DNA from 2 places in the Ideonella sp. FW305-24 genome. Region 2 is predicted to be linked to the other one. Evidence: predicted binding sites of a transcription regulator. Region 2 holds the regulator's gene; the other holds the start of a gene.
The links. The regulator FNR, encoded in region 2, switches genes on or off when oxygen is low (the NO sensors DNR and NnrR bind a similar motif). The targets are predictions, from matches to a motif close to TTGATNNNNATCAA.
Positions count from the first base shown of each region.

Region 1 (14,157 bases), 860 kb from region 2:
GGACGCACGCTTCAAGACCTACGGCTGCGGCTCGGCCATCGCCTCCTCGTCGCTGGTCACCGAATGGGTCAAGGGCAAGACGCTGGACCAGGCGCTGGCCATCAAGAACACCAGCATCGCCGAGGAGCTGGCGCTGCCGCCGGTGAAGATCCATTGCTCCATCCTCGCCGAAGACGCCATCAAGGCGGCGGTGGCCGACTACCGGCAGCGCCATGTCGCCACGGATGCGGGCGCCGCGACCACGCTGGAACAGCCCGCCTGCAGCCCGTCCGCCGCGAACGCCACTGCAGTCGCCTGAGCGCCGCGGATTTCCTTCGCCTCCCTGGCCCCAGTGGCCGTTCACCGAACAGGAACCCACCATGTCCGCTTGCCAATCCCAACCGAACGCCGGCAGCAGCTGCGCCACCACGCCCCGCCCGCCCTCAGAGCCCTTCGTACTGCCCGAAGGCGCACCCAAGCTGCAGGTCAGCGACGCGGCCATCGGCAAGGTCGGCGCGATGCTGGCCGAGGAGGGCGACCCTGAGCTGAAGCTGCGCATCTTCGTGACCGGCGGCGGCTGCTCCGGCTTCCAGTACGGCTTCGCGTTCGACGACGTGGCCAAGGAAGACGACCTCTGCGTCGAGGCCGGCGCGATCAAGGTGCTGGTCGATGCCTCCAGCCTGCAGTACGTGATGGGCGCGCAGATCGACTACGAGGAAAGCCTGGACGGCTCGCGCTTCATCATCCGCAACCCGAATGCCGCCAGCACCTGCGGCTGCGGCAGCTCCTTCAGCGTGTGAGGCCGTCATGACCCTCAGTGTGACGCCCAAGGCCGCGAAACAGATCCAGAAGGCGCTGGCGCAGCGCGGCGGCGGCTACGGCCTGCGCGTGGCCGTGAAGACCAGCGGCTGCTCGGGCTATGCCTACGCGCTGGAATTCGCCGAGTCCCCCGCACCGGAAGACTTGCAGTTCGCCAGCGAAGGCGTGACCCTGCTGGTGGACGCCAAGAGCCTGCCGCTGGTCGACGGCACCCAGCTGGACTGGGTGCGCGAAGGCCTCAACGAAGGCTTCAAGTTCCACAACCCGAACGCCACCGCCAACTGCGGCTGCGGCGAGTCCTTCGCGGTCTAGACGGGCCCACCCCCTACGCGCTTCGCGCGCCCCCTCAAGGGGGCACCGCTGGCAGGCCGGCAAAGCCGTCCTGCGGCGGTCGCTGGGTTTGGGGGAGCCTGATCGCCGGCTGTTCCCTGTTCACTCCAAGAGGTACATGATGGCTTTGCTGCAGATTGCCGAACCCGGCCGCGCGGCGGCGCCGCACCAGCACCGGCTGGCGGTGGGCATAGACCTGGGCACCACCCATTCGCTGGTGGGCACCTTGCGCAGCGGCGTGCCCACGGTGCTGGGCGATGCGCAGGGCCGGCTGCTGCTGCCTTCGGTGGTGCACTACGGGGCCGATACCGCGCCGCTGGTCGGCCACGAGGCCCGCGAGATGGCCGCGGCCGATCCGCAGAACACGGTGGCTTCGGCCAAGCGGCTGATCGGCCGCGCGCTGCAGGACATAGCGCCCGGCAGCCTGCCTTACGCGCTGGAGGCGCTGGGGCCGGGCGCCATCGGCGTGCCCACGCGGGCCGGCCTGAAGAGCCCGGTGGACGTGGCGGCCGAGGTGCTGCGCACGCTGCGCGAGCGCGCCGAGGCTGCGCTCGGTGGTGCGCTGGTGGGCGCCGTCATCACCGTGCCGGCCTATTTCGACGACGCCCAGCGCCAGGCCACCAAGGACGCCGCCCAACGTGCCGGCCTGACGGTGCTGCGCCTGCTCAACGAGCCCACCGCCGCGGCCGTGGCCTACGGGCTGGACAACGCCAGCGAGGGCGCCTATGTGGTCTACGACCTGGGCGGCGGCACCTTCGACGTGTCGGTGCTGCGGCTCAGCCGCGGCGTCTTCGAAGTCCTGGCCACGCATGGCGACGCCATGCTGGGCGGCGACGACTTCGATGCCGAGATCGCCCGCTGGTTCACCACGCAGACCGGCGGCTCGGGCCTGGCATGGACCGGGGCCGATGCCGGCGCGCTGCACGCCGCAGCCCGCCAGGCCAAGGAAGCCCTCAGCACCGAAGACCAGGTGTGGATGCGGTGTGCCCATGCCTCGGGCCAGCAAGCCAGTGCGCGGCTGGACCGTGCCACGCTGGAGGCGTTGACCCAGCCGCTGGTGCAGCGCACGCTGGGCCCGCTGCGGCGCGCGCTGCGCGACGCCGAACTGACGGTGGACCAGGTCGACGGCGTGGTGCTGGTCGGCGGCGCCACCCGCATGCCGCTGGTGCGCCAGGCCGTGGCCGGCTTCTTCGGCAAGCCGCCGCTGACCAACATCGACCCCGACCAGGCCGTGGCGCTGGGCGCCGCCATCCAGGCCGACCAGCTGGCAGGCAACCATGCCCGCGGCCCTGGCGGCGAAACCGGCCTGCTGCTGCTGGACGTCTGCCCGCTGTCGCTCGGGCTGGAAACCATGGGCGGCCTGGCCGAGAAGATCATCCCGCGCAACACCACCGTGCCCACCGCCCGCGCGCAGGAATTCACCACCTTCAAGGATGGGCAAACGGCCATGTCCATCCACGTGGTGCAGGGCGAGCGCGAGCTGGTGAGCGAGTGCCGCTCGCTGGCCCGCTTCACGCTGCGCGGCATTCCGCCGATGGTGGCCGGCGCGGCGCGCATCCGCGTGACCTTCCAGATCGATGCCGATGGGCTGCTGTCCGTCAGCGCCAGCGAGCAGACCACCGGGGTGCAGACCCATGTGGAGGTCAAGCCCAGCTACGGCCTGGCGCACCACACCGTGGCCGACATGCTGCGCAGCGCGATGCACAGCGCCGAAGCCGATGCAGCCGCGCGCATGCTGCGCGAGGCCGAGCTGGATGCGAGGCGCCTGCTGGACGCGGTGGACAGTGCGCTGGCCGCCGACCAGGCGCTGCTGCTGCCGCGCGAGCAGTTCCTCATCCTGCGCGCCATGCAGGACGTGGCCGACCTGCTCGAACAATGCGCCAGCGACGAAGGAACGGGTGCCACGGCGCACCAGCAGCTGCGCCAGGCCTTGCGCGACGCGACCGAAGGCCTCAACGCGGCCACCACGCCGTTTGCCGCGCGCCGCATGGACCTGCGCGTGCGCGAGGCCTTGTCCGGCCGCTCGCTGGACCAGTTCGCTGCATAGGGCGTCGCGCCCATCCGGGTGCCGATTGAGGCGCCTCTTCATCTCCGTTCTCCACAAGGCCTGCCATGAGCTCCTCCGCCGATCCGCAGGCCCTGCCTGCGTCCGTCCCTTCTGCCAACGCCGCCGCCACCTCGGCCGCCACGCCGGAGCGCACCCAGGTGACCGTGCTGCCGCATGCCGAGCTGTGCCCGCAAGGGCTGGTGCTGCAGGCCAGGCGAGGGCGCAAGCTGGTGGACGAGTTGCTGGCGGCGGGCGTGGCCATCGAGCACGCCTGCGAGAAGGTCTGCGCCTGCGCCACCTGCCATGTGCACGTGCGCGCTGGCGCCGAGTCCCTGGCCCCGGCCGACGAGGAAGAGGAAGACCAGCTCGATGACGCCTGGGGCGTGGACCCGCAGTCGCGCCTGTCCTGCTGCGTGCGGGTCAAGGGCGAGGCCCTGGTGATTGAGCTGCCGCGCTACACCAAGAACCATGCGCGTGAGCGCTAAGAAGCCGAGCCTCACCCGCTGCGCGTCGGCTGTCGAACAAGCGACAAATGACACAGGCCCTCCGCGCGCCCGAACAAGTCAGAGATTTCCTTGTGAATCAATGACTTGAGTGACCTGAGTGGCATGGCACACCGCTTGCGATGAAGCACTCAGCAATGCAAGGAAGGCACATGCAAGCCCCTGGATCTCCCCGGCCCTTCACAATCAACGACACCACGCTGCGCGACGGTGAGCAGACCGCGGGCGTGGCCTTCAGCGACGACGAGAAGCTGGCCATCGCCAGCGCACTCGACGCCGCTGGCGTGCCGGAGATGGAGGTGGGCGTGGCGGCGATGGGGCCGCATGAAGAGGCGGTGATCCGAGCCATCCAGCAGCTGCGGCTCAACGCCCGCACCATGGTCTGGGGCCGCATGTGCGAGGCCGATCTTGCTGCGGCCCTGCGCTGCGGCGCGGACATCGTGCACCTGTCGATCCCGGCCTCCGACATCCAGATCGAGCGCAAGCTGCGGCGCGACCGGGCCTGGGTGCTGGCCACGATCACGCAGTTCGTGCGCCGCGTGGCGGACGCTGGCGCGCGCATCAGCGTGGGCTTCGAGGATGCTTCGCGCGCCGACGATGCCTTCCTCGCCCGCGCCGCCACCACCGCGCAGGCCGCGGGCGCAGAGCGCGTGCGCTATGCCGACACGCTGGGCATCCTCGATCCGTTCGAGACCGCGCATCGCATCGGCCTGCTGCGCCGCGAGGTGGACCTGGACATCGAGATGCACGCCCACGACGACCTGGGCCTGGCCACCGCCAACACGCTGGCCGCCTGGCGCGCCGGCGCCACCCATGCCAGCACAACCGTCAACGGCCTGGGCGAGCGGGCCGGCAATGCGGCGCTGGAAGAGGTGGTGATGGCCATGCGCCACCTGCACGGCGTGCACACCGGCGTCGAGGCGCGTGCGCTGCCGGCCATCTCGGCCCTGGTCGCCGGGGCCTCGGGCCGGCCGGTGGCGGCGAACAAGAGCATCGTTGGCGCGGCGGTGTTCACGCACGAGTCCGGCATCCATGTGGACGGCCTGCTCAAGGACCCGCTGAACTACCAGGGCTTCGACCCGGCCGAGCTGGGCCGGCAGCACACCACGGTGTTGGGCAAGCACAGCGGCAGCCATGCGGTGCAGGCGGCCTACCAGGGCCTGGGCCTGAGCCTGGCTGCCGAGCAGGTGCCGGCCTTGCTGGAGCGCATCCGCGGCCATGTGCTGGCCACCAAGCGCACACCGGGGCGGGCCGAGCTGCTGCAGTTCTACCAGGCCTTCCAGCCAGCGCTCTGACGCCGCCTCAGTCAACCGACTTTCCGCCTCAGCCCACCGACCCCACGCCACCCGGAGACCCGAGATGACCGACCTTACCACCCGCCTGAAGGCCCTCTCCAGTGCCAACGAGTTCCTGGAGTTCTTCGGCATCGCGTACGACGAGCAGGTCGTCAACGTGAACCGCCTGCACATCCTCAAGCGCTTCTACCAGTACCTGCACCGAGCCGAGGGACTGGCCGATCTGGACGAGATCGGCCTGTTCAGCCGCTACCGCGCGCTGCTGGGCCGGGCCTACCAGGACTTCACCACCTCGAACGCCGTGACCGAGAAGGTCTTCAAGGTCTTCCAGGACGCGCAGGGCCAGCAGCACGTGTCGCTGGGCTCGCTGCGCGAAAGCCTGGCGCAGCGCCGCGCCGCCTGATCCCCCACCGCTGGCCGCAGCACAGGAGAGCACCCATGCACATCGTCGTCTGCATCAAGCAGGTCCCGGACTCGGCGCAGATCCGCGTCCACCCGGTGACCAACACCATCATGCGCCAGGGCGTGCCGGCCATCGTCAACCCCTACGACCTGTTTGCGCTGGAAGAGGCGCTGCGCCTGAAGGACGAATTCGGCGGGCGCGTCACCATGCTGTGCATGGGCCCGCCGCAGGCCGAAGACGCGCTGCGCAAATGCATCAGCTTCGGCGCGACGGACGCCATCCTGGTGACCGACCGCGCCTTCGCCGGCGCCGACACGCTGGCCACCTCCTACGCGCTGGCCGCGGCCATCCGCAAGATAGCCCAGGAGCAGGCGGTGGACCTGGTGTTCACCGGCAAGCAGACGATTGACGGCGACACCGCCCAGGTCGGCCCCGGCGTGGCCAAGCGCCTGGGCCTGAACCTGCTGACCTACGTGAGCCGCGTCGTGAAGGTGGACCTGGACGCCCGCCGCCTGCAGGTGGAGCGGCGTGCCGAAGGCGGTGTGCAACTGCTGGACACCACCTTGCCCAGCCTGATCACGATGCTCGAAGGCACCAACGAAATGCGCTTTGCCGGCATGGACGACATGCTGCGTGCCGCGCGCTTCCCGGTGCGCCGCTGGAACAAGGAAGACGCCGGCATCGAGGACCTGACGAAGATCGGCCTGAAGGGCTCGCCCACCGTCGTCAGCAAGGTTTTCGGCCCCACGCCGCGCAGCCAGAAGGCCGACCTGATGAGCGTGGTCGACACCAGCCTGAACGACGTCACGCTGAACCTGCTCGACAAGATCTTCACCCAGCACCCGCTGCTGGAAGAAGAGATCGTGTCTCAACTCTCCGTCTGACCAAGGACGCTGCCATGGCTGAAGCCGCCAAACCCGCTGCCCCCCGTCCCGCTGGCCGTGCGGGCCGCAACATGGAGTTGCCCGAGCACCTGAAGGCCTACAAGGGCGTCTGGGTGTTCATCGAGCATGACCGAGGGCAGGTGCACACCGTCAGCTGGGAACTGCTGGGCGCGGGCAGGGTGCTGGCTGACAAGCTGGGCGTGACGCTGCATGGGGTGATCCTGGGTGGGCCGGACGAGCCGCTGGACAGCTTCGCCAAGGAAGCCTACGCCTTCGGCGCCGACACCTGCTATGTGATGCGCGACCCGGTGCTCAAGGGCTACCGCAACGAGCCCTTCACCAAGGGCCTGACCGACCTGGTCAACCAGTACCAGCCGGAGATCGTGCTGCTGGGCGCCACCACCATGGGCCGCGACCTGGCCGGCTCGGTGGCGACCACGCTGGCCACCGGCCTCACGGCAGACTGCACCGAGCTGAACATCGACGGCACCACCCGCGCGCTGGCCGCCACCCGGCCCACCTTCGGCGGCTCGCTGCTGTGCACCATCATGACCCTGGCCTACCGGCCGCAGATGGCCACCGTGCGCCCGCGCGTGATGCCCATGCCCCGGCGCGATGCCAGCCGCAGCGGCACGATCACCGAAGCCACGCTGGGCATGATCGAGACCGACATCGTCACCAAGCTGCTGGCCTTCATCCCGGACGCCAAGCGCAACACCGTCAACCTGGCCTATGCCGACGTGATCGTCTCCGGCGGCAAGGGCCTGAAGCACCCGGACAATTTCAAGCTCGTCTGGGACCTGGCGCGGGTGCTGGGCGCCGAGGTGGGCGCCACGCGGCCGGTGGTCCAGGCCGGCTGGGTGGAGGCCGAGCGGCAGGTGGGGCAGACCGGCAAGACGGTGCGGCCCAAGCTCTACATCGCTGCCGGCATCTCGGGGGCGATCCAGCACCGCGTGGGCATGGAGGCGGCGGACGTGATCGTCGCGATCAACACCGACGCCAACGCGCCCATCTTCGACTTCGCCCACTTTGGCATCGTCGGCAATGCGCTGCAGGTGCTGCCGGCGCTCACCGAAGCCTTCCGCGCCCGGCTCACGCCGCAGATCCGCAAAGTCGCCTGAACGCCGACCCCACAGGAGCAAGAAGATGGCCAACGAAAAGTTTGATGCGATCGTCGTCGGCGCCGGCCCTTCGGGCAATGCCGCGGCCTACACGCTGGCCAAGGCTGGCCTGCAGGTGCTGCAGATCGAGCGCGGCGAATACCCCGGCAGCAAGAACGTGCAGGGCGCCATCCTCTACAGCGACGCGCTGGAGAAGATCATCCCGGACTTCCGCGACGATGCGCCGCTGGAGCGCCACATCATCGAACAGCGCATGTGGATGCTGGACGAGCACAGCTTTGTCGGCACCCACTACCGCAGCGATGACTACAACAAGCCGCCTTACAACCGCTACACCATCATCCGCGCGCAGTTCGACAAGTGGTTCTCATCCAAGGTGCGCGAGGCCGGCGCGCTGCTGATTTGCGAGACCACGGTGGAGCACCTGCTGATGGATGGCGAGCGGGTGATGGGCGTGCACTGCGACCGCCTGGGCGGCGACGTGTTCGCCGATGTGGTGATCCTGGCCGACGGCGTGAACTCCACGCTGGCGCGCAAGGCCGGCTTCCATGGCGAGCTGTCGGCCAAGAACGTGGCGCTGGCGGTGAAAGAGATCCTCTTCATGCCGGAAGAGACCATCCAGGCCCGCTTCAACATCAACGAGGAAGAGGGCGTGGTGATCGAGATGATGGGCTCGGTCACCGAAGGCATGGTGGGCACCGGCTTCCTCTACACCAACAAGGACTCGCTGACGATTGGCGTGGGCTGCATGCTGGCCGACTTCAAGTCCAACCCGAACCGCACCGCGCCGTATGCGCTGCTCGAGAAGCTCAAGCAGCATCCGTCCATCGCGCCGCTGATCGAAGGCGGCGAGATGAAGGAGTATTGCGCCCACCTGATCCCCGAAGGCGGCTTCAACGCGGTGCCCAAGGTCTATGGCGAGGGCTGGATGATCGTGGGCGACTCGGGTGGCTTCGTCAATGCCGCCCACCGCGAAGGCTCCAACCTGGCCATGACCAGTGGCCGGCTGGCTGCCGAGACGGTGATCCAGGCCAAGGCCGCCGGCAAGCCCATGAGCGCGCGCACGCTCAAGGCCTACAAGGACGCGCTGGACCAGAGCTTCGTGATGAAGGACCTGAAGAAGTACCGCCGGCTGCCCGAGGTGCTGGAGAAGAGCCCGCAGTTCTTCACTGCCTACCCCGGCCTGGTCAACAACGCCGCCAAGACCCTGTTCACCGTGGACGGCGTGGACAAGATGACCAAGCAACGCGAGGTGATGGGCAGCTTCACGGCGGCGCGCAGCCTGCGCGGCCTGCTGGGCGACGCCTTCCGGCTCTGGCGCGCCACGCGCTGAGCCTGCCTTCCCACCGACCCCACACCACGCATCCGACGCAAGAGGCCGCCATGACCGTCAATGTCGAAGACAAGCTGTTCCAGAACCGCTACAAGGTCGACCCCGGCCGGCCGCACATCCAGATCAAGGACGCCGCCGTCTGCGCCAACGAATGCGAAGCGCAGCAATGCACCTTCGTCTGCCCGGCGGCCTGCTACAAGGCCGAGGGCAACGGGGCCGTGACGCTGATCACCGACGGCTGCCTGGAATGCGGCAGCTGCCGCGTGATCTGCACCGAACACGCCAACGTCGCCTGGGAGTACCCGCGCGGCGGCCACGGTGTGCTGTTCAAGTTCGGATGAACGTTACCCCATGCAGCGCTGCCTGAGCGGCTCGGCCTCGCGCGCGGTGGCCGCGATGATCGAGCTGGCCCTCAGCTCGCGCGGCGGGCCGGTGCCGCTGCATCGCCTTCAGCCGCAGCCGGCCAGTTCCAAGTCCTACCTGGACCTGCTGTTCGGCAAGCTGCGGCGGGCCGGCCTGGTGCGCTCGCTGCGCGGGCGCGACGGTGGCTACGTGCTGGCCAGGCCGGCCGGCACCATCAGCGTGGCCGACATCGTGCGCGCGGTGGAGCCACCCACAGCGGCGCCGTTCCTCGATGAAGAAGACCGGACGGGCACCGTGCCTGGCGGCGCCGGAAGCCGGCCTGCCAGCCCGATGGAGGCCTGCACCCAGGCGCTCTGGGAGGCGTTCAACACCCAGTCCATGGCCTGGCTGTCGGACCTCACGCTGCTGGCCCTGGTGGACGCGCAGCGGGCCGCCATGCAGGCGCGGCAGCACGAGGCTGGTGCCGGCACCGGGCTGGCGGGCGCATCCTTGTTGGGCGGCACCGGCGGCCCGCGCCCACCGCGGCTGCCGCGCGGCCCGAACTCGGTCTTCGCATTGGCCAATGCCTGCCTGTGACCTGGGCCGGCATGGCTGGCGAAATGGCATTTCCTTGATGTGCATCAGCCCGCGTGCCAAAGCCGCGCGCAGGCGCCTGCGCCGAGGGCAAACAGGCCAATTTCTTGCAGCGCGAGACACAGCGGCCCGCGCCGCCGGCATTTGCGCCTCGTGGCGTTCGAACATGCACCGGTGTGCGTCGACATGCATGCACCCGGTGCGCAACCGTGAGTGAGGTGGACCATGGCCCGCACCAGTCAGGAAGATCGCTCCCACGTGGAGCTGATCACGGTCTACGAGATCTGCCGCATCCTGGGCGCCTCGCTGGACCTCAAACGCAGCTTTCGCGAGGTGCTCAACGTGCTGACGGCCCACATCGGACTGTCGCGCGCGATGATCGTGCTGGTCGACGAGGACGACGAGCTGCTGCGGGTGCACAGCGCCGTGGGCCTGGACCGTGAGCAACTGGCGCGCGGTGTCTGGCATCGCGGCGAGGGTGTGATCGGCCGCACCTTCCGCTCCGGCGTGCCAGTCACGGTGCCGGACGTCACCCAGTCGGCCGAATTCATCGACCGCACCGGTGCCTTCAGCCAGCGCGACGGGCAGATGATGTCCTTCCAGGTCGAGCCCATCAAGACCGAGCACACGGTGCTGGGCGTGCTGGCCGCGCAGCGCGAGGTCCAGGGCAATGCGCGCCTGTCGGACGACCAGCGCCTGCTGCACATGGTGGCCGGGCTGCTGGCGCAGGCCATCGTGCTGGCGCGCGCGGTGACCGAGGAGCACCAGCGCCTGCAGACCGAGACCACCCGGTTGCAGAAGGCCCTGGCACCCGAGCCACGAGGCCGCTACGCGCTGGACAACGTGGTGGGCGTGTCCAAGGAAATGCAGCAGGTCTTCGGCGAGGTGCACCAGGCAGCACCCTCGCGCGCCACGGTGCTGTTGCGCGGCGAATCAGGCACCGGAAAAGAGGCGGTGGCGCGGGCCATCCATTTCCTGTCGCCGCGCAAGGATGCGCCCTTCATCAAGGTCAACTGCGCAGCGCTCACCGAGTCGCTGCTGGAGAGCGAGCTGTTCGGCCACGAGCGCGGCGCCTTCACCGGCGCGGTGGGCGACCGGCGCGGCCGTTTCGAGCAGGCCCACACCGGCACGCTGTTCCTCGACGAGGTGGGCGACATCTCGCCCTCGTTCCAGGCCAAGCTGCTGCGCGTGCTGCAGGAGCGAGAGTTCGAGCGCGTGGGCGGCAACCGCTCGATCAAGGTGGACGTGCGGCTGATCTGCGCCACCAACCGCGACCTGGAGAAGATGGTCAAGCGCGGCGAGTACCGGGCTGACCTCTACTACCGCATCAACGTCGTCTCCATCTTCCTGCCGCCGCTGCGCGACCGCCGCGACGACATTGCCCCGCTGGTCGCCCACTTCGTGGAGCGCTACAACAAGGACAACCGCCGCAAGCTCAAGATCGCACCGGACGCGATGGAGGTGCTGACGCATTGCTACTGGCCAGGCAACGTCCGCGAGCTGGAGAACTGCATCGAGCGCACCGCCACAATGGTGCAGGGCGAGGTGATCCGCGGCCTGGCCTTCCCGTGCCGGCACAACCGCTGCCTGACCCAGACCCTGCACCACCTGGACAAGGACGATGCCGTGGCGCCCATCCGCATGAGCGGGCCGGTGCCCGGCACCGGCCGGCCCGGCGCGCGCGACGCCCGCCTGCCTGCGCCCGTGCGCCCGGCGGATATCGAACCGGAGGACGAGGACTTCGACGCGGGCGAACTGGACGACGAGGTGCTGCGCATCGGTCCGACGGCCCACCTCAACGGCACGGAGCGCCAGTTCGGCAACGAGCCGCCGGACGGTGAACGCGAGCGCTTGATCTGGGCCATGGAGCAATGCGCCTGGGTCCAGGCCAAGGCCGCGCGGCTGCTGAAGGTCACGCCGCGCCAACTGGGCTATGCCCTGCAGAAGCACCGCATTGAAGTGCGCAAGCTCTGAGCGGCGGCGCCGGTGGTGCTCGCGCGGTGACTGCGTTCACCTCACCGCGCCGAAATCGTTCGACATTTGATCTGGCGCAAGAGCGAGTCTGTTTGTTGGACTGACCCATCAACTCGTCGGCCCCCCGCGACGATATGCCCGATGTCCCCCAGCGAAGCGACATCACGCATCCGGACAACATCCTTAGAAGGAGGCACATCATGGCTGTTCCAACGATCACACACGCCTGCTGGCAACGCCTTGCAGGCGGTGCCCTGGCAAATCTGAAAACCCAGCACTTGGGCATCCAGTTGCTGACCAAGCGACTTCAGCGCAGCACCGATCCGCTCTCGGTCAAGGCGAGCGAGCTTCACGCGTTCTTCGCCAAGTGGGAGCGCGTCCTCCCCAATGAAATCCAGCAACTCACCCATCTTTGATCGGATACCGCCATGAATGAACTGATTACTGTGGCGGCCGCCGCCGCACTCATCCGCCGCGGTGTGCCACTGAGCGTGGCGGGCCCGGAGGCCGCACTTGACCAACTGCCCGCAGGCAATTGGATCGGTGGCACGATTCCTTACTTCATGGTCGCCGATGGCGGCACCGTTGTGACCGATGACAGGGTGTTCGTCACCGACCTGTCGCACATCGGTCAGGTCCGGATTGCTTGTTATGGTGCCGACGAACTGGCCGGCATCGTCGGCCATGCGCCGGACAACGGCTTCTCGCTGACCATCATCCCGGCGGGCGGGCAGACGCTCCAGCGCTTCTCTGCCGAGGCCGCGAACTACCCAGACGCCTTCCTCAAGCCCACGGTGGGTTGGATTGCCGGCGTGCACCTCTCCGACCTGGCGCGCGCGACGCCAAAGGTCTACGACGGGCGCAGTGCCGCCAAGCACGAGGATCGCGCGGTCGTGGCCTATGTCGAGCTGCCGGCAGACAAGATGGTGTCGTTGGAAATCGTCAATCTGTTCGAGCCCGGCAGTGGCGACGTGCTGCGCTTCAATGACACCTCGTTCCATGTGCGCGAGTGCGAGGTCAACGGCGAGCGCGTGAATTTTGTCGACTATGTGCGCCGTGTCGGCCTGGACCACGGCAAGCTGCCGATGGTGGGTGATTTCGCTGGCGCGCACCTGAACGTCTCGCTGCAGGGCATCGACGACGCGCAAGGGGTCGTCAATCTGTACGCGCCTGTGTTCACGGGCGTGGACTATCGCTTCGCCAAGCCGGTGGTCGACTATGCCGCAGCATTTCGCACGCGCCTGGCCGAGGTCGATTCGAAGGGCGTGGTGATGGGCTGCAACTGCATCCTGAACTTCGTCTTCGGCGAACTCGAGGGCAAGGCCATCGGGGGCGTGCAAGGTCCGGCCACCTTCGGTGAGATTGCTTATCAGCTACTCAACCAGACCATGGTGATGATCCGCGTCGACTGACGATTGCGGGATGGGCCGGGCATTGACCCCGGTCCCATCACCTATCCGCGCACCACCGGAATCGTCAACACGGCCCGGCGCCCGATCTGCGCGTTGACGCGCTGGCGCACGGTTTCCAGCTTGAACGGCCGCACGATGGCCGAGCGCGCGCCCAGCGCCAGGGCCTCGGTCACGCCCGCATCGCCGGCCGGGCCGCAGGCGATCACCGGCACGCCGGGCAGCGCGGCCAGCAGCTGGCTCACCACCTGAGCCCCCTCGGCCTCGATCACGCTGGCGCCCAGCAGGATCACGTCCAGCGGCGCGCCCGCGGCGCGCGCAATCGCCTCGGCGCTGCTCGCCACGACATTGACCTCCAGCTCGTCAGCCAGCATGAATTGCAGGCCCATGGCGCTGATGTCGTCGCTGTCGATGATGAAGGCGCGCTTGGTCTCCACGGCGCGCTGGGTGTCCACACCAATCTGCATGACGGTCTCCTGAAGGAATGAAGCGGTAGGGCGTGCCGGCTGCAATTGCCATGCCGTCCCCATGCCGTGGCGCGCTGCCGGGAAGCGCCCGCGGACGAGGCCGGTGTGTCGCTCCACGACGTGTCTGGTTTGTCGGCATCCCCACACCATGCGACACACGCAAGTGGTTGATTCAAAAGGAAATCACGCTGGCACGCGTCTCGCAATGGAGGGCCATCCACCCCCGATTCAAGAGGCCTGCCGATGTCAACCAACACCGCCTATGTAGATGCTTCTCAACTTGGCAAATCCCGCCAGGCCGTCAGCCAGATCCTGGAGACCGCCGCGTCCGGCGGTTGCGGCACGACGGGCGGCGAGGGCAAGGCCAGCTGTGGTTCTTCGGGAGGCCCTGGCGACATGCCCGAGGAGATCTGGAACAAGGTCAAGAACCACCCCTGCTACTCGGAAGAGGCGCATCACCACTATGCCCGCATGCACGTGGCCGTGGCGCCGGCCTGCAACATCCAGTGCAACTACTGCAATCGCAAGTACGACTGCAGCAACGAGTCGCGGCCGGGCGTGGTCAGCCAGAAGCTCACGCCTGAACAGGCGGTGAAGAAGGTGGTCGCCGTGGCCAGCGAGATCCCGCAGATGACGGTGCTGGGCATTGCCGGCCCC
Region 1 is NZ_JBYTAI010000001.1:1,052,582-1,066,738, reverse strand. Features, by position in the region: gene iscU (Fe-S cluster assembly scaffold IscU) at 1-298, shown strand, start outside; gene erpA (iron-sulfur cluster insertion protein ErpA) at 360-779, shown strand; gene AC3WR5_RS04725 (HesB/IscA family protein) at 787-1,110, shown strand; gene hscA (Fe-S protein assembly chaperone HscA) at 1,250-3,175, shown strand; gene fdx (ISC system 2Fe-2S type ferredoxin) at 3,241-3,660, shown strand; gene nifV (homocitrate synthase) at 3,831-4,973, shown strand; gene nifW (nitrogenase stabilizing/protective protein NifW) at 5,038-5,376, shown strand; gene AC3WR5_RS04700 (electron transfer flavoprotein subunit beta/FixA family protein) at 5,412-6,260, shown strand; gene AC3WR5_RS04695 (electron transfer flavoprotein subunit alpha/FixB family protein) at 6,275-7,381, shown strand; gene AC3WR5_RS04690 (FAD-dependent monooxygenase) at 7,407-8,714, shown strand; gene AC3WR5_RS04685 (ferredoxin family protein) at 8,765-9,055, shown strand; gene AC3WR5_RS04680 (RrF2 family transcriptional regulator) at 9,066-9,653, shown strand; gene nifA (nif-specific transcriptional activator NifA) at 9,876-11,624, shown strand; gene AC3WR5_RS04670 (hypothetical protein) at 11,825-12,040, shown strand; gene AC3WR5_RS04665 (DUF6976 family protein) at 12,053-13,036, shown strand; gene AC3WR5_RS04660 (response regulator) at 13,078-13,500, opposite strand; gene nifB (nitrogenase cofactor biosynthesis protein NifB) at 13,744-14,157, shown strand, end outside.
Region 1: a site for FNR is predicted at 9,688-9,701, ahead of nifA (nif-specific transcriptional activator NifA). Genes of this name have one in related genera too.

Region 2 (14,157 bases):
CCTGTCCAAGTCCGGCCCGGTGACGACGGCCACGGCCACAACTTCCGCCACGCCGTAAGGCAAATCAAGGCAAGCTGCATGACCCGCGTCATTCCCATCGTGCCAGCCCCGGGTGACGCTGCGTCCGCAGCGGGCGAGGGCGAGATGGTCTCGCTCTACCAGAAGCAGAAGAAGATCTACCCGCGCTCGGTCAAAGGCGGTTTCGCCCGCTGGCGCTGGCTGATGGTGTGGCTCACGCAGGCCTTGTTCTATGGCCTGCCTTGGCTGTCGATGAACGGCAGGCAGGCGGTGCTGTTCGACCTGTCGGCGCGGCGCTTCTACATTGGCCAACTGGTCCTGTACCCGCAGGACTTCATCTACCTCACCGGCCTGTTGGTGCTCAGCGCCTACGGGCTGTTCTTCTTCACCACCGTGGGCGGCCGCCTGTGGTGCGGCTATGCCTGCCCGCAGACGGTCTACACCGAGATCTTCCTGTGGATAGAGCGCCGCTTCGAGGGCGAACGCGGCGCCCGCATGAAGCTGGACGCCGGCCCATGGACGCTGAACAAGCTCTGGCGCAAGGGCGGCAAGCACGTGGTGTGGGTGCTGCTGGGCCTGTGGACAGGCTTCACCTTCGTGGGCTATTTCACGCCGATCCACAGCCTGTGGACCGAGGCCTTCACGCTGGACTTCGGCCCCTGGGAATGGTTCTGGGTCAATTTCTACGGCCTGGCCACCTACGGCAACGCTGGTTTCCTGCGCGAGCAGGTCTGCCAGTACATGTGCCCGTACGCGCGCTTCCAGAGCGCGATGTTTGACAAGGACACGCTGATCGTCAGCTACGACAGCGCTCGCGGCGACCCACGCGGCACGCGCGCCCGCGGCACCGACCTGGCGAGCGCCGGCCTGGGCCAGTGCATCGACTGCAGCCTGTGCGTGCAGGTCTGCCCGGCCGGCATCGACATCCGCGAGGGGCTGCAGTACGAATGCATCGCCTGCACCGCCTGCATCGACGCCTGCGACGGTGTGATGGACAAGATGCACTATCCGCGCGGCCTGATCCGCTATGCCACGCAGAATGCGCTGGCCCGGCAGGAACCGCATCCGGACCTCACCAAGCCGCCCAAGCCAGCGCTTGACCTGCCGCACCTGCTGCGGCCCCGGGTGCTGATCTATGGCGCGGTGCTGATCGTCATCGCCGTCGCGTTTGTCACCAGCCTCAGTCTGCGCCGCACGCTGAAGGTGGACGTGGTGCGCGACCGCGCCACGCTGGCGCGCATCGTTGAAGACGGCCTGGTCGAGAACGTCTTCCGGCTGCAGTTGATGAATGCCACCGAGCAGCCACAGCGCTATCACGTGGCAGTGCAGGGCATTCCCGGCGCTGTGCTGTCCGGCAGCCCGGAGGTCAGCCTGCTGCCTGCCGAAGCCCGCTGGGTGACGCTCGCGGTGCGGGTGCCGCCCGAGCAGGCGGCGGCCTTGAAACCGGGCGCCCACCCGATCCGTTTCGAGGTGTCGCCGCTGGGCGCCGCGGGTGCCGCGGTGAGCGAAAAGTCCTCGTTTGTGATCCCCCGCTGATTCCGCCAACAAGGAGACAAGCCATGAAGGCAAGGCCCATCGAACAGTTTCAACCGACCTTGCCCTGGTGGCGGGTGCCCACTGCCTGGATGGTGTTTGGCGGCCCCGCCCTCGTGGTGGTGGCGAGCTTCGCCACCTTCGGCCTGGCGCTGCACGGCCGGGACCGGCCGCTGTTGGAGGCGGGCAGCGCAGAGCAGGGGGCCACGACCGATGCCATGCAGGCGCGCAATCATGCTGCCAGCCCCACACGCCGTTGAGGAAGACGAGCCGGAGGAGCGCACCGTCGCTTTCCGGCCCAGGCTTCGCAGCAGGCTGCTGCTGGTGCTCTGGCCTGCATTCGTGATGGCGGGCCTGCTCGCCGGCCTGATGTTCGCCTTCGTGGACCCCGGCAGCGTGCACGACCTGCCAGGCAGCGGCGAATCCGAATGGTCGCGCAACGCCATCTGTTCGCTGGCATTCCTGGTCTTCTGGGTCACGACCGCCATTTCGTCGGCCGCTACTTTGTGGCTGGTGGGCGGCTTGCGGCGCGAGCGCGAGGCGGCGCCCGAATGACCGCTGGCGCCGCGGAGCCCGTCACGCAGGGGGGTGGCACCGCCGCGGCTCGGCTGGATCAGCCGTGCGCGTTGTTTACCAGGCGCTGCAAGGCCTCGGGGTCCAGCACGTCGATCTGCCGCTGGCGTACCGCCAGCACGCCGTCTTCCTGGAACTTCGAGAAGCAGCGGCTCACGGTCTCCAGCTTCAGGCCCAGGTAGGTGCCAATTTCCTCGCGTGTCATGCGCAGCACCAGCGAAGACGGCGAGAAGCCGCGCGCCTTGAGCCGCTGCGAGAGGTTCAGCAGGAACACTGCCAGGCGCTCTTCGGCCCGCATGCTGCCCAGCAGCAGCATCACGCCATGGTCGCGCACGATCTCGCGGCTCATGATCTTGTGGAACTGGCGCTGCAGGCCGGGGAATTCGCGCGAGAGCTGCGTGAGCTGGCTGTAGGGAATCACGCAAACCTGAGAGTCTTCCAGCGCCACGGCGTCGCAGGCATGGTGGTCATTGCCAATGCCGTCCAGACCCAGCAGTTCGCCCGCCATCTGGAAGCCGGTGACTTGGTCGCGCCCGTCTTCGGGCGTGATGCGGGTCTTGAAGAAGCCGGTGCGCACCGCGTAGACCGCTTCGAACGGATCGCCGTGGCGAAACAGCGTGTGGCCGCGGCGCACGCTGCGGCGGGTGGCGACCATGCCGTCCAGCCGCTGCAGTTCGTCTTCCGGAATGCCCACCGGCAGGCACAGCTCGCGCAGATTGCAGTGTGAGCAGGCCACATTGGGCTTGGCCTGGGCGGCGCAGGCATCGGTCAGGGGAATCATGGCGGGGCAGTCTTGATGTGAGACAACAAAGGTCCGGGACCTGATTGTTCAAGCCCGGCTGCTGTGGGCGCTTGCGCCAGATCAAGCCGGCCAAGGCCGGTGCCGGGCAGCATGCCGGGCATGACAGTCCTTTCGTCGACCTCCGCTGGCGCAGAGCAGGCGTCGCCGCTGCTGCCCGAGGCCTTGCTGCGGCGCTTCGACGCCCCCGGCCCGCGCTACACCTCCTACCCCACGGCAGACCGCTTCGTCGAAGCCTTCGGCCCGGCCGAGTGCCGCCGAGCGCTGGCGTTGCGCGGCGGCGGCGCGGCGCTGGGCGGGCCGCTGTCGGTCTACGTGCACATTCCGTTCTGCGAGTCGGTCTGCTACTACTGCGCCTGCAACAAGGTCATCACCCGCCATCACGAGCGCGCCACCGAATACCTGCAGGCGCTGGACACCGAGATCGGCCTGGTGCGCGCCGCACTGGGCGACGGCCCGTCGGCTTCGCAGCTGGTCTCGCAGCTGCACCTGGGCGGCGGCTCGCCGACCTTCCTGTCCGACGAGGAGCTGGGCCGTCTGCTGGCTTCGCTGCGCGCAGCCTTCGGCTTCACCGAAGGGGCGGAGCTGTCGATCGAGGTCGACCCGCGCACCGTCAGCGCCGAGCGCCTGGCCCACCTGCGCACACTGGGCTTCAACCGCATCAGCTTCGGCGTGCAGGACTTCGATCCGCAGGTGCAGCAGGCGGTGCACCGCGTGCAGCCGTTCGAAAGCGTGAAAGCCTTGATGGTCAGCGCGCGCGAACTGGGCTTCGCCTCCATCAATGCCGACCTGATCTACGGCCTGCCGCAGCAGACGCCGGCCAGCTTCGCGCGCACCATTGCGCAGATCGGCGAACTGCGGCCGGACCGCCTGGCGCTGTACGCCTATGCCCACCTGCCGCAGCGCTTCAAGCCGCAGCGCCGCATCGACACCCTGCAGCTGCCCAGCGCCGCGCAACGTGTGGAAATGCTGGGCGGTGCCATCGCCGGCTTGCTGGGTCGCGGCTACACCTATGTGGGCATGGACCACTTCGCGCTGCCGGACGATCCTCTTGCCGTGGCCAAGCGCGAAGGTCGGCTGCACCGCAATTTCCAGGGCTACAGCACCCAGCCCGATTGCGACCTGATAGGACTGGGTGTGTCGGCCATCGGCCGCGTGGGCGCGAGCTACCACCAGAACGCCAAGACCCTGCCCGAGTACTACGACGCGCTGCGCCAGGGCGAACTGCCGGTGCAGCGCGGCGTGGCGCTGGTGAGGGACGACCTGGTGCGCCGCGCCGTCATCATGGCGCTGATGTGCCAGGGCCGGGTCGACTTCGAATCCATCGAGCTGGCCCACCTGATGGACATGCGCAGCTACTTCGCCACCGAGCTGCAGCAGCTGGCGCCGCTGGCCGAGGCAGGGTTGGTCGAGATTGAGCCGGATGCCTTGCAGGTCACCGCCACCGGCTGGTATGTGGTGCGCGCAGTGGCCATGGTCTTCGACCGCTACCTGCAGACCGACCGCCAGCGCGAGCGTTTCTCCAGGATGATTTGAGCGCCTGATGACCGCTGCCGTGTTGCCGTTGGTGCTTGCCGGCCTGGCCATGGGCGTGGCCGCTTCGCCGCATTGCGCCAGCATGTGCGCCGGGCCGTGTGCGGCGCTCACCGGTGGCTGCGGGCGCAACCTGGCCGGCTTCCAGCTGGGCCGGCTCGTGGGCTACATGGCTGGCGGTGCGCTGGCGGCGGCCAGCGTGGCGGCGCTGGGTGCCTGGAGCCAGGCCGTGCCGGCGCTGCGGCCGCTGTGGGTGGCGCTGCACCTGGCGCTGCTGGCGCTGGGCCTGTGGTGGCTGTTGACCGGCCGCTTGCCGGCTGCCTTGCTGCGCGACGGTGCCAGTCCGGTGCGCTGGGTGGGTGGCCGCCGCCGGCCCTGGCGCGCCGGCCTGGCCGGGCTGGGTTGGGTGGCGCTGCCTTGCGGCGCGCTGCAGGCCGGCCTGTTGCTCGCCACATTGGCGAACGATGCCTTGGGCGGTGCGCTGGTGATGGCCGCGTTTGCGCTGGGCTCCATGCCCGCATTGGCGCTGGCGCCCTGGCTGTGGACCCGCTGGCAAAGCTGGCGCGGCCAGCGCGTCTCGCCCGTGCTGGCGCAGGCCTGGGGCTACCGCATGGCCGGCGCCGGCCTGGTGCTGGGCTCGGGCTGGGCGCTGAGCCATGGCTTGCTGGCGCAGTTCGCTGCCTGGTGCGTGGCCTGAGAGCCTGAGAAGGTGCCCCGCGGCCAGGGGCCGGGGAGAGTCAGGCCTCCCCCCATCAGCCGGCACCAGGAGGGCGTTTTCGGGAGAGGTGGGGAACACAAGCCGTCGCTAGTCTTCCAGGCATCGACCATGGAGACCACGCCGGCATGACCAACCCACCGCAATCCAGCCAGGGCGCCTCCGCAAACGCCGGCAAGCGCCCTTCGATGGCCCTCTATGCGCTGACCATCGGCGCCTTTGGCATCGGCACGACCGAGTTCGTCATCATGGGCCTGCTGCTGCAGCTCGCGGCCGACCTGAAGGTCCACCGCAGGCCTGCTCATTTCCGGTTACGCGCTCGGCGTGTTCGTGGGGGCGCCGCTGCTCACGGCAGCGCTGAGCAAGGTGCCGCGCAAGACGGCGCTGCTCGCGCTGATGGTCATCTTCACGCTCGGCAACCTGGCCTGTGCGCTGGCGCCCAGCTACGCGGTGCTGATGGTGGCGCGGGTCATCACCTCGCTGGCGCACGGCACCTTCTTCGGCGTGGGCGCAGTCGTCGCCACCAGCGTGGTGCCGCCGGACCGAAAGGCCGCTGCGCTCTCGACGATGTTCACCGGCCTGACGGTCGCAACGCTGCTGGGCGTGCCGGTGGGTTCCTGGCTCGGGCTGAACTTCGGCTGGCGGGCTACGTTCTGGGCCGTGTGCGCCATCGGCCTCGTCGCGATGGCGGTCATCGCGCTGTTCGTCTCGGCGAGGGAGGCGGGCTGCGGCAGCGGCGTGTCGCTGAAGGAGGAACTGAAGGTGCTGGGACGGCTGCACGTCGTGCTCGGGCTCGCGGCCACCGTGTTCGGCTTCGCCGGCGTGTTCGCCGTGTTCACCTACATCCAGCCGCTGTTGACCCAGGTCACCGGCTTTGCCGAGGCCACGGTGTCGGTGATCCTGCTGATGTTCGGCGTCGGCATGATCCTCGGCAACGTCATCGGCGGCCGGCTGACCGACCGCGCGCCGGTGCGCATGCTGCTCGGCTCGCTGGCCGCACTCGCCATCGTGCTGGTGCTGATGGGGTTCGTGATGGGCAACCCCATCGCCGCGGTGCTGTTCGTCGGGCTGCTGGGCACCGGCGCGTTCGCCACCGTGGCACCGCTTCAGCTGCGCGTGCTCAGCAAGGCGGAGGGAGCCGGGCAGAGCATGGCGTCCAGCCTCAACATCGCCGCCTTCAACCTGGGCAACGCGCTGGGCGCCTGGCTGGGCGGCGTGGTGATCGACCACGGGCCCGGCCTCGCGCACCTGCCCTGGGTGGCGGCCGTGCTGACGCTGGGCGGCCTTGCGGTGGCGGGCTACAGCGTGTGGCGTGAGCGTGCCGCAGCGCTGAGTGAGTCGTCATTCACCGCGACTCAGCGCAGCGCGTCCAGCAGCAGCGCCTGAAGCAGGTAGCAGCGCTTGTCGGCCTCGGAGCTCTGGCCTTCGAGCTGGTCGGCCAGCGTGTGGCCTGGATGCGCGCCCGAGGCCAGGTCCTGGCAGACCGGCACGCCGGCCTCGCTGCGGATCTGCTGCACCAGCGCGGCGGGCAGGCCCTCGCAGGCCAGCGCCTCATAGAAGCGGCCGAGCAGGCGCAGCGTGGGTTGCAGGTCCTCTGGCGTGCCGGTCTGCCACTGGCTGGGGCGCACCAGCGCCACCTGTGCGCCCAGCGCCAGCGCGGCACGGCGCAGCAGGCCGGCGCCTTGGGTGGGGTCGGCCGCACTGTCTTCGCACAGCAGCCCGAGGTTCAGGCCGCGCAGCGGTTGCGAAGCGGTGCCGGCCGCGGCCGCCCGTTGCAGGCTGCGCGCGCTGGCCAGCAGTGTGGCCTGCCGGGCGGCGAGATTCGCGGGAGGCAGCGTCTCGGGCATGGGGGACGGAAGGATGTGGGAGCGGGCAGGCATGGGTTGCGGGGAGGTGCGGCGCAAGCCTTGATTGCGCGGAGGCCCAGCCTAGCGGCGGCAGCGCGGCGCGCATTTGCGCGGCGTCAAGCCCGCCGCCGCCGGCCTGCCTGATACGCGGTTGACACGGTCTGTTGACCCACTGTTACCGAGCGACGCGGGCCGTTGATGCCTGTGTTGCAGGCGCTGCCTAGCATTCATCTCAACCTGAATGCCAACGCCCTGGAGATCCCCATGCACAGCTCTGCCGCCGCCACTGCCTCTGCCATCGCCGTTCCTGCCGCCCACGTGATGGCGATGCCGACGCCCCCGGCTCGGGCCATGGCGCAAGCGCCCAAGCTGCCAGGCCTGGCGCGCACGCAGCTCAGTGCCGCTGCCCAGATCGGCGACACGCTGACCCTGATCGGCGAGGCGCTTGCGCCGCAGCGCCGCGTGGTGCATGCAGGCGATCGCATCTACCAAGCCGGCGAAGCCTTTGCCTGCCTGCACCTGATGAACGCCGGCTTCGTGAAGCTGGTGCGCCTGTCGGCCGATGGCCGCGAGCAGGTGGTCAGCCTGAAGTTCCGCGGCGACTGGCTGGGCTTCGACGGCATTGCCCATGGCCACTATGGCTGCGACGCCGTGGCCATGGACACCGGCGAGGTCTGGAGCGTGCGCTATGACGCCCTGGTGGCCGCCAGCCTGCGCCAACCGGCTCTGCTGACGGTGCTGCACCAGGCGATGAGCCGCGAGATCACCCGTGACCGTGATTCGCTGATGTCGGTCTGCACGCTGCCTGCCGACGCGCGCGTGGCGGACTTCCTGCGTTACTGGGCCGAGTCGCTGGCCAAGCGTGGCCTGCGCACCGATCAATTCACGCTGCGCATGAGCCGCGCCGAGATCGGCAACTACCTGGGCATGACGCTGGAGACCGTCAGCCGCGCGCTGTCGCGCCTGGCCCGCGACGGGATCATCTGCTTCGCCGAGAAGGGCCGCCGCGAGGTGCAGATCCCGGACGTGAGCGCCCTGTCAGCCTTTGTGCAGCGCTGCCTTTCGCCGGTGGCCGACGAACTGCCGGCTGCGCCTACGTTGCAGTGAGCCAGCGAATCACCTGGTGCCAATGACGCGGGCCAGCGCCTGCGCCAGTTCGCTGCGGCTGTAGGGCTTGCGCAGCAGCTCCCAGTCGGGCGGGGAGTCGCGGTCCGCCTCCAGCAGCTCGGCCGAGAAGCCGGACATCAGCAGCACCGCCAGCTGCGGCCAGCGTTGCCTGGCTTTTGCTGCAAGCGCGGTGCCGCGCATGCCGGCGCCCAGCGCGATGTCGCTGAGCAGCACGTCGAAACCGGCATCGGGCAGGTCCGGCGGGTCCAGCTGTTCCAGCATCGACCATGCCGCCTCGCCGCTGGCCACCGGCGTCACCTGGCAGCCCAGCGCCAGCAGGAACTGCCGCACCACCTCGCGCACCTCGGCATCGTCTTCCACCAGCAGCACGCGCAAGCCTGGCGGCAGCGCCTGCGTGGCCGGCACCGGCTCGCTGGTCGGGGCCTGCGCGTCGGCCTGGGTCGGGATGTAGAGCGTCAGGCAGGTGCCGCTGCCGGGCGTGCTGTCGAGGGTCACGGCGCCGTGCGATTGCTTGACGAAGCCGTAGACCGTGCTCAGCCCCAGGCCGGTGCCGCGGCCGGCCTCCTTGGTCGTGAAGAAAGGCTCGAAGGCGCGTTCCTTGACTTCCTCGGACATGCCGCTGCCGGTGTCGCTGATGGCGATCGCGACAAAGCCGCCGTCGGCTTGGCCCTGCGGGTCCAGCTCGGCGCGCAGTGCGCCGGGCAGGCGCGCGTGCGGCGTGGCGGTAAAGCGCAGCGTGCCGCCTTCGGGCATCGCGTCGCGGGCGTTGATGGCAATGTTCAGCAGCGTGGATTCGAGCTGCCCGGGGTCGGCCAGCACCGGTGGCAAGTCCACCAGCGGCTCGACTGCAATCTGGATGCGCTGGTCCAGCGTGCGGCGCAGCATGCCGGCCAGCGAGAGCAGCAGTTGGCCCACGTCCACTGCGCTGGGCTGCAGCACCTGGCGGCGCGAAAAGGCCAGCAGCTTGCCGGTCAGCTCGGCGCCGCGGCGGCTGGCCCGGGTGGCCGCGTCCACCAGCTGCAGCGCGTGCGGGTCGGCAGCCAGCGTCGGCAGTTCTTCCAGCACCTGCAGGTTGCCCTGGATCACCGTCAGCAGGTTGTTGAAGTCGTGCGCAATGCCACCGGTCAACTGGCCCACGCTTTCCAGCCTTTGCGCATGGTTCAGCGCTTCTTCGGACTCGGCCCGCTGCAGGCTGGTGGTCAGCAGGTTGGCCAGCGATTCGAGGAAGCGCTGCTCGTCCTCACCGAAGCGCTGCGCCTCGCGCGAGCGCACGACGAGTGCGCCAATGGTGCGCCCGCGGTCGGACAAGGGCACGGCCAGCCCGCTGGTCAGCCCGGCGGCCAGGTAGGCAGGCGGCACCACGAAACGTTGTTCGCACCGGTAGTCGGCCACCGTCACCGGCCCGCCCTGGGCCAGCACGAAGGCCAGCGGGCTGTCCGGCAGGTTTGCCAGCTGCGAGCCGATGGTTTCCTCCGCCAGCGCGCCAAAGCCGCTCACCAGCCTGAAGTTCAGCCGGTCTGCCGTGAGCAGGTAGACCGCGGCCAGCTCGACCTGCAGCGCCTGGCCGGCGATCACCGGCACCTGGTCCAGCAGCACCTGCGGGTCGCGGGCGTCCACCGCGGCGCGGCCGAGCTGCGCCAGGTGTTCGCTGTAGCGTGCCCGCTGCAGGGCCTGCTTGACGCGCGGGTAGCTGCCAATGTCGCGGATGGCCGCCACCACCAGGGGCAGGCCCTGGCTTTGCAGCGGGCTCAGCGCGATCTCCACCATCACCTCGCTGCCATCGCGCCGCTTGGCCACCAGGTCCATCTGGGTGCCCATCGGCCGGGTGCGGGGATGGCGGGCGTAGCCCTCGCGGTAAGCCGCGTGCTGCGGGCGGATCGCGTCTGGCACCAGCACGTCCACATTCAGGCCCACCAGCTGCTCGGGGATGTAGCCCAGCAAGGCCGCGGCCGACGGGTTGGCCAGCACGATGGTGCCGCGGGCATCGGCCACGATCAGCGCGTCCGGGTAGGCCGCGAACAGTGAGCGGAACACATCGCGCTCATCCAGCTCCAGCGGCAGGCTGGGCGCCGAGGCGGGCGGAGGGGCAGGGCTGCGCATCTGTCTCAGCCCTTGGTCACCGGCGCCACCAGGATGTAGCCGGCGCCGCGCACGGACTTGATGATCTGCGGATCGTCGGCATCGGCCTCCAGCTTCTTGCGCAGCCGCCCCACCTGCACGTCGATCGTGCGGTCGAACGGCGCGGCGCTGCGGCCGCGGGTCTGCTCCAGCAGGAAGTCGCGCGAGAGCACCCGGCCGGCATGCTGCAGGAAGGTGCTCAGCAGGTCGAATTCGCCTGTGGTCAACACGGTTTCCTGGCCCTGTGCGTCCAGCAACCTGCGCGCCGAGCTGTCCAGCGACCAGCCGGCAAAGCGCTGCGGGCCGGCGGCTGCAGCAGCAGGGGCCGGAGCGGGTGCCATGGCGGGTGCAGCGGCTTCGTCGGGTGCAATGCGCCGCAGCACGGCCTTGACGCGCGCCAGAAGTTCGCGCAGGTCGAAAGGCTTGGTGACGTAGTCGTCCGCGCCGACCTCCAGGCCCACGACCTTGTCCACCGCGTCCCCGCGGCCGGTGACGATCACCAGCCCACAGTGCCAGTGCTCGCGCAGCTGGCGGGCAATGGAAAAACCGTCTTCGCCGGGCAATCCCAGGTCCAGCAGCACCAGCGAAGGCGCATCACTGCTCATCAGCGCCATCAGCGCGCGGCCACTGTGCAGCTGCGTGACCCGGTAGCCCCGGCCCTGCAGGTAGTTGGCGAGCAGTGCGGTGATGTCGGGCTCGTCGTCGAGAACGGCCAGGTGCAAAGGGCTGACGGCGGCGGGAAGCGACATCCCGCCATCGTAAGGGATGAATGCGTCAGATTCCTTGACTGCTCATGGCTTCTTCACCGGGCAGCCCATGGCTTCGAACCCTGCCCTGGCCTGGTAGGCCGGCACCGGGTAGTACTCACCCAGCGTGGTCGCCTCGTCCCCCGGCTTCTGCGTGGCCCACAGGCTTTGCGTGAAGCCGGGCGAGGGCTTCATGTGGCGGTGGATGATGTAGCCGCCGTGCGGGTTGTCCATGCCGTCGCCCACGCCCCAGGGCAGCCAGGCCACGCCGCATTCGGCGCGCGCATTGGCTGGCCGGTTGGCGGGCGTGGAGACCACCAGCGTGTAGCGCTGGTTCGCGTCCAGAGGCACCTGTTCGTCCATCAGGCAGGCGTCCACCGCGCCGTCGTGGATCGAGCGTCCCTTGCAGAAGGACCAGTAGCGCAGGTCCACGTTGGCGTCCATCACCGCATTGCCCTGCAGCGTGTGCGGCGTGCGCGGCGCCTTGCCCTGGATCACCAGCAGCTCGCCGTAGCGGTCGTCCACGTAGGCCGACATGTAGTAGTTGTCCAGCGTGCCGTAGAAGCCGCTGCGCCGCGTCGCATCCATGCGGTTGCGCGCTTCCTCGAACGGCGTGTTGATCAGCACGCTGGCCATCGTCAGCAGCGGGTTGTAGAAGCCATTCCAGCGCGGCACCGGCTGGGCCGGGTGGTAGGGCGCCTTGGCCCCAGGCACCGCGAACATCGCCTGGTTGCCAGCCTTGCTGGCACGGAAGTCCCGCACGGCCTGGTCCTTGACCACCTGGCCGCGGCACAGCGCATCGCCCTCCACCTGGCTGCCATCGGCCAGCGTCATCACCGGCCGCGGCAGCTTCGCGCCACCTAGCGGCCCCAGCCCATCGTCCGGCGCATACACCCGCAGCCAGAGCTGGTAGGTCGCCTCGCCCGTCGGCACGAAGATCGTGTTCGCCGGCCGTGTCGCCTCGTCCACCCGCACCCCCGCCTGCAGCGCCGCGCGCGCCTGCACGTTCACCGTGAACTGCCGCGGCATGGCCAGCCGCTGCGCGCCGGGGCGGAAGGGATTCACGCTGCCCGCATCCGGCGCAATCCCATCGTCCGCCAGGCCATCGACCGGCTGGCCCAGCGGGTTGTACGAAGCAAACGACATGTAGCGCGCCCGCGGGTACTCACCCTTGAGCACCAGTTTGGCACCCTCGGGCAAGCTGAATTGCGAGATCCAGTAGGTCACCGCCCGGTCCGGACTCAGGATGTTGAAGGTGGCCGGCGACACGGTGCCGACCCAGAAGCAATCCGTCAGGCCCTTGCCGGCCTGCACGCGGTCGATCTCTTCAGCGCTGAAGGGCACGACCTGCGGCGCGGCCTGGCGCAGCAGGTCCATCACGGCGGAGGCGGAAGGCTCAGGCGGCGGTGGCGTTTGGGCCAGCGCGGCTGTGGCGCAAAAGGTGAGGCTGCTCAGCCAACGCAGCGCTTGCAGGGGCATGCCGGTCTCCATTGTTCTCGGTAGACTGGCAAGGTAGCAGAGAACGGCGGTCCTGTTCCTTGCCATTGGTGGCCGAGATGCCACCTGCCGATGGGTTGGGTGCACGCTGTTGGCCACGCGCGCTCGGTCGATCGGCGCTTTCGAATGGCCGCATGGGGAGACCAGGCGGTCACGCAGAAGTCTTTTCCTTCGGCGACCGTCTGGCTTTCGCTGCCGACTTCGACGCGTCGCCCTCGGGTACGGGTTCGGTGAGGCGGTCTCCCCACGAGTGCGTCAACTGCTGAACCACTTCGGCGACGATGCGGCATGCGGGTGAGAGCTTGCCTTGCTTGGGCAAAGCCAGGGTCGTGTGGCGGATCAGGTCGGGCTTGACGAGTTGGCTGGCCTGAAGCCGTCCGCTCTGCAACTCGGCCGCCATCGAGTAGGGGCCGAGCACTGAGTAGAGGCCTTTCGTGTGCGCAACGAGCTCCTTCTGCACGGTCAATGAGTCCGCCTCGGTGACAGTTTCCAACTTGAACCCGAGGCTGCGCGCCGCCTCGTCAAGCGCGTTGCGCCATTGGCCCGGACGCCGGGGCAGCACCAGCCGCAAGTTCGCAAGACGCGTGAAGTTGACCGTTGGCTCACGCGTCAAATCGTCACCTGGCGCGGACACAAGGTAGGTGTGCGCGACGCTCAGCAGCTTCTCCTCACGTCCGCTCGGACGCTTGAAGCGGAAGAGGACCGCGAGGTCAACGGCCCCGCTGTCCAGCATCGCGTCGATCTCCGCGCCTTGCGCCTCGGCGATGTTCAGACGGATGCCCGGATGTTCCTGCTGCAGGCGCTCGAACAGTCGCGTCACCAGCGGATGCGCAGCCGAAGGGATGATGCCCATGCGCACCTCGCCCAGCACCTTGCCCGCATCCGCGCGCAGGTCCTCGGTCAGGCGCTCCGTTTCCTGAAGCCAAGAGCGCAAGCGCAGCGCGGCACGGGAGCCGAGTTCGGTCAACGCCACGCCGCGCCCCGTGCGCCGGAACAAGGGACTGCCAAAAGTGGCTTCGAATTCGCTGATCTGCCGGCTGACATGCGACTGCACCGTCTGCCTGCGTGCCGCCACCTTGCTGAGGCTGCCTGCCTCGGCCACTTCCAGGAAGAGTCTCGCGCTGGCGATGTTCATAGGGATTTCCAGTAAGAGCCATGCCAAAAATGGCAAGTCTGAATCCTTGGGATTCTAGGTAGGCAGAGAGCCTCCGGATTTCTACATTGGCGTCATCCGCTGCACCGAGCGACTCGACCGAGCCACCGGCAGCAGCATCCCTCAGTCAGGAGACGCCGTTGAAACTCGTCAGCTTCATTCACGCCGGACAGCCCACGTATGGCGTCGTCCAGGGTGATCGTTATGTGCAACCCCCCGCCGATTTCCTGAGCCGCTTTCCGGATCTGCTGGCGGTCCTCAAGGCCGGCGCGCAGAGCGAACTGCAACTGGCCGCGGCCAAGAGCGGCACGTCCGTGGACCCGGCCGCCGTCAAGGCCTTGCCGGTGCTGTCGAATCCGGGCAAGCTGATCTGCGTCGGTCTCAACTACAAGAGCCACGTCGCCGAGACCAAGCGCGCCGACAGCGAGTACCCCTCGCTCTTCCTGCGCTTCAACGACACCCTGGCCGCGCACGGTGACGCGGTCCTGCGGCCGAGC
Region 2 is NZ_JBYTAI010000001.1:190,246-204,402, reverse strand. Features, by position in the region: gene ccoP (cytochrome-c oxidase, cbb3-type subunit III) at 1-58, shown strand, start outside; gene ccoG (cytochrome c oxidase accessory protein CcoG) at 79-1,554, shown strand; gene AC3WR5_RS00875 (nitrogen fixation protein FixH) at 1,578-1,811, shown strand; gene AC3WR5_RS00870 (hypothetical protein) at 1,786-2,106, shown strand; gene fnr (fumarate/nitrate reduction transcriptional regulator Fnr) at 2,165-2,905, opposite strand; gene hemN (oxygen-independent coproporphyrinogen III oxidase) at 3,026-4,459, shown strand; gene AC3WR5_RS00855 (sulfite exporter TauE/SafE family protein) at 4,467-5,153, shown strand; partial or broken gene AC3WR5_RS00850 (MFS transporter) at 5,360-6,557, shown strand; gene AC3WR5_RS00845 (Rossmann-fold NAD(P)-binding domain-containing protein) at 6,527-7,051, opposite strand; gene AC3WR5_RS00840 (Crp/Fnr family transcriptional regulator) at 7,283-8,125, shown strand; gene AC3WR5_RS00835 (PAS domain S-box protein) at 8,135-10,246, opposite strand; gene AC3WR5_RS00830 (response regulator transcription factor) at 10,252-11,013, opposite strand; gene AC3WR5_RS00825 (hypothetical protein) at 11,056-12,489, opposite strand; gene AC3WR5_RS00820 (LysR family transcriptional regulator) at 12,659-13,642, opposite strand; gene AC3WR5_RS00815 (fumarylacetoacetate hydrolase family protein) at 13,801-14,157, shown strand, end outside.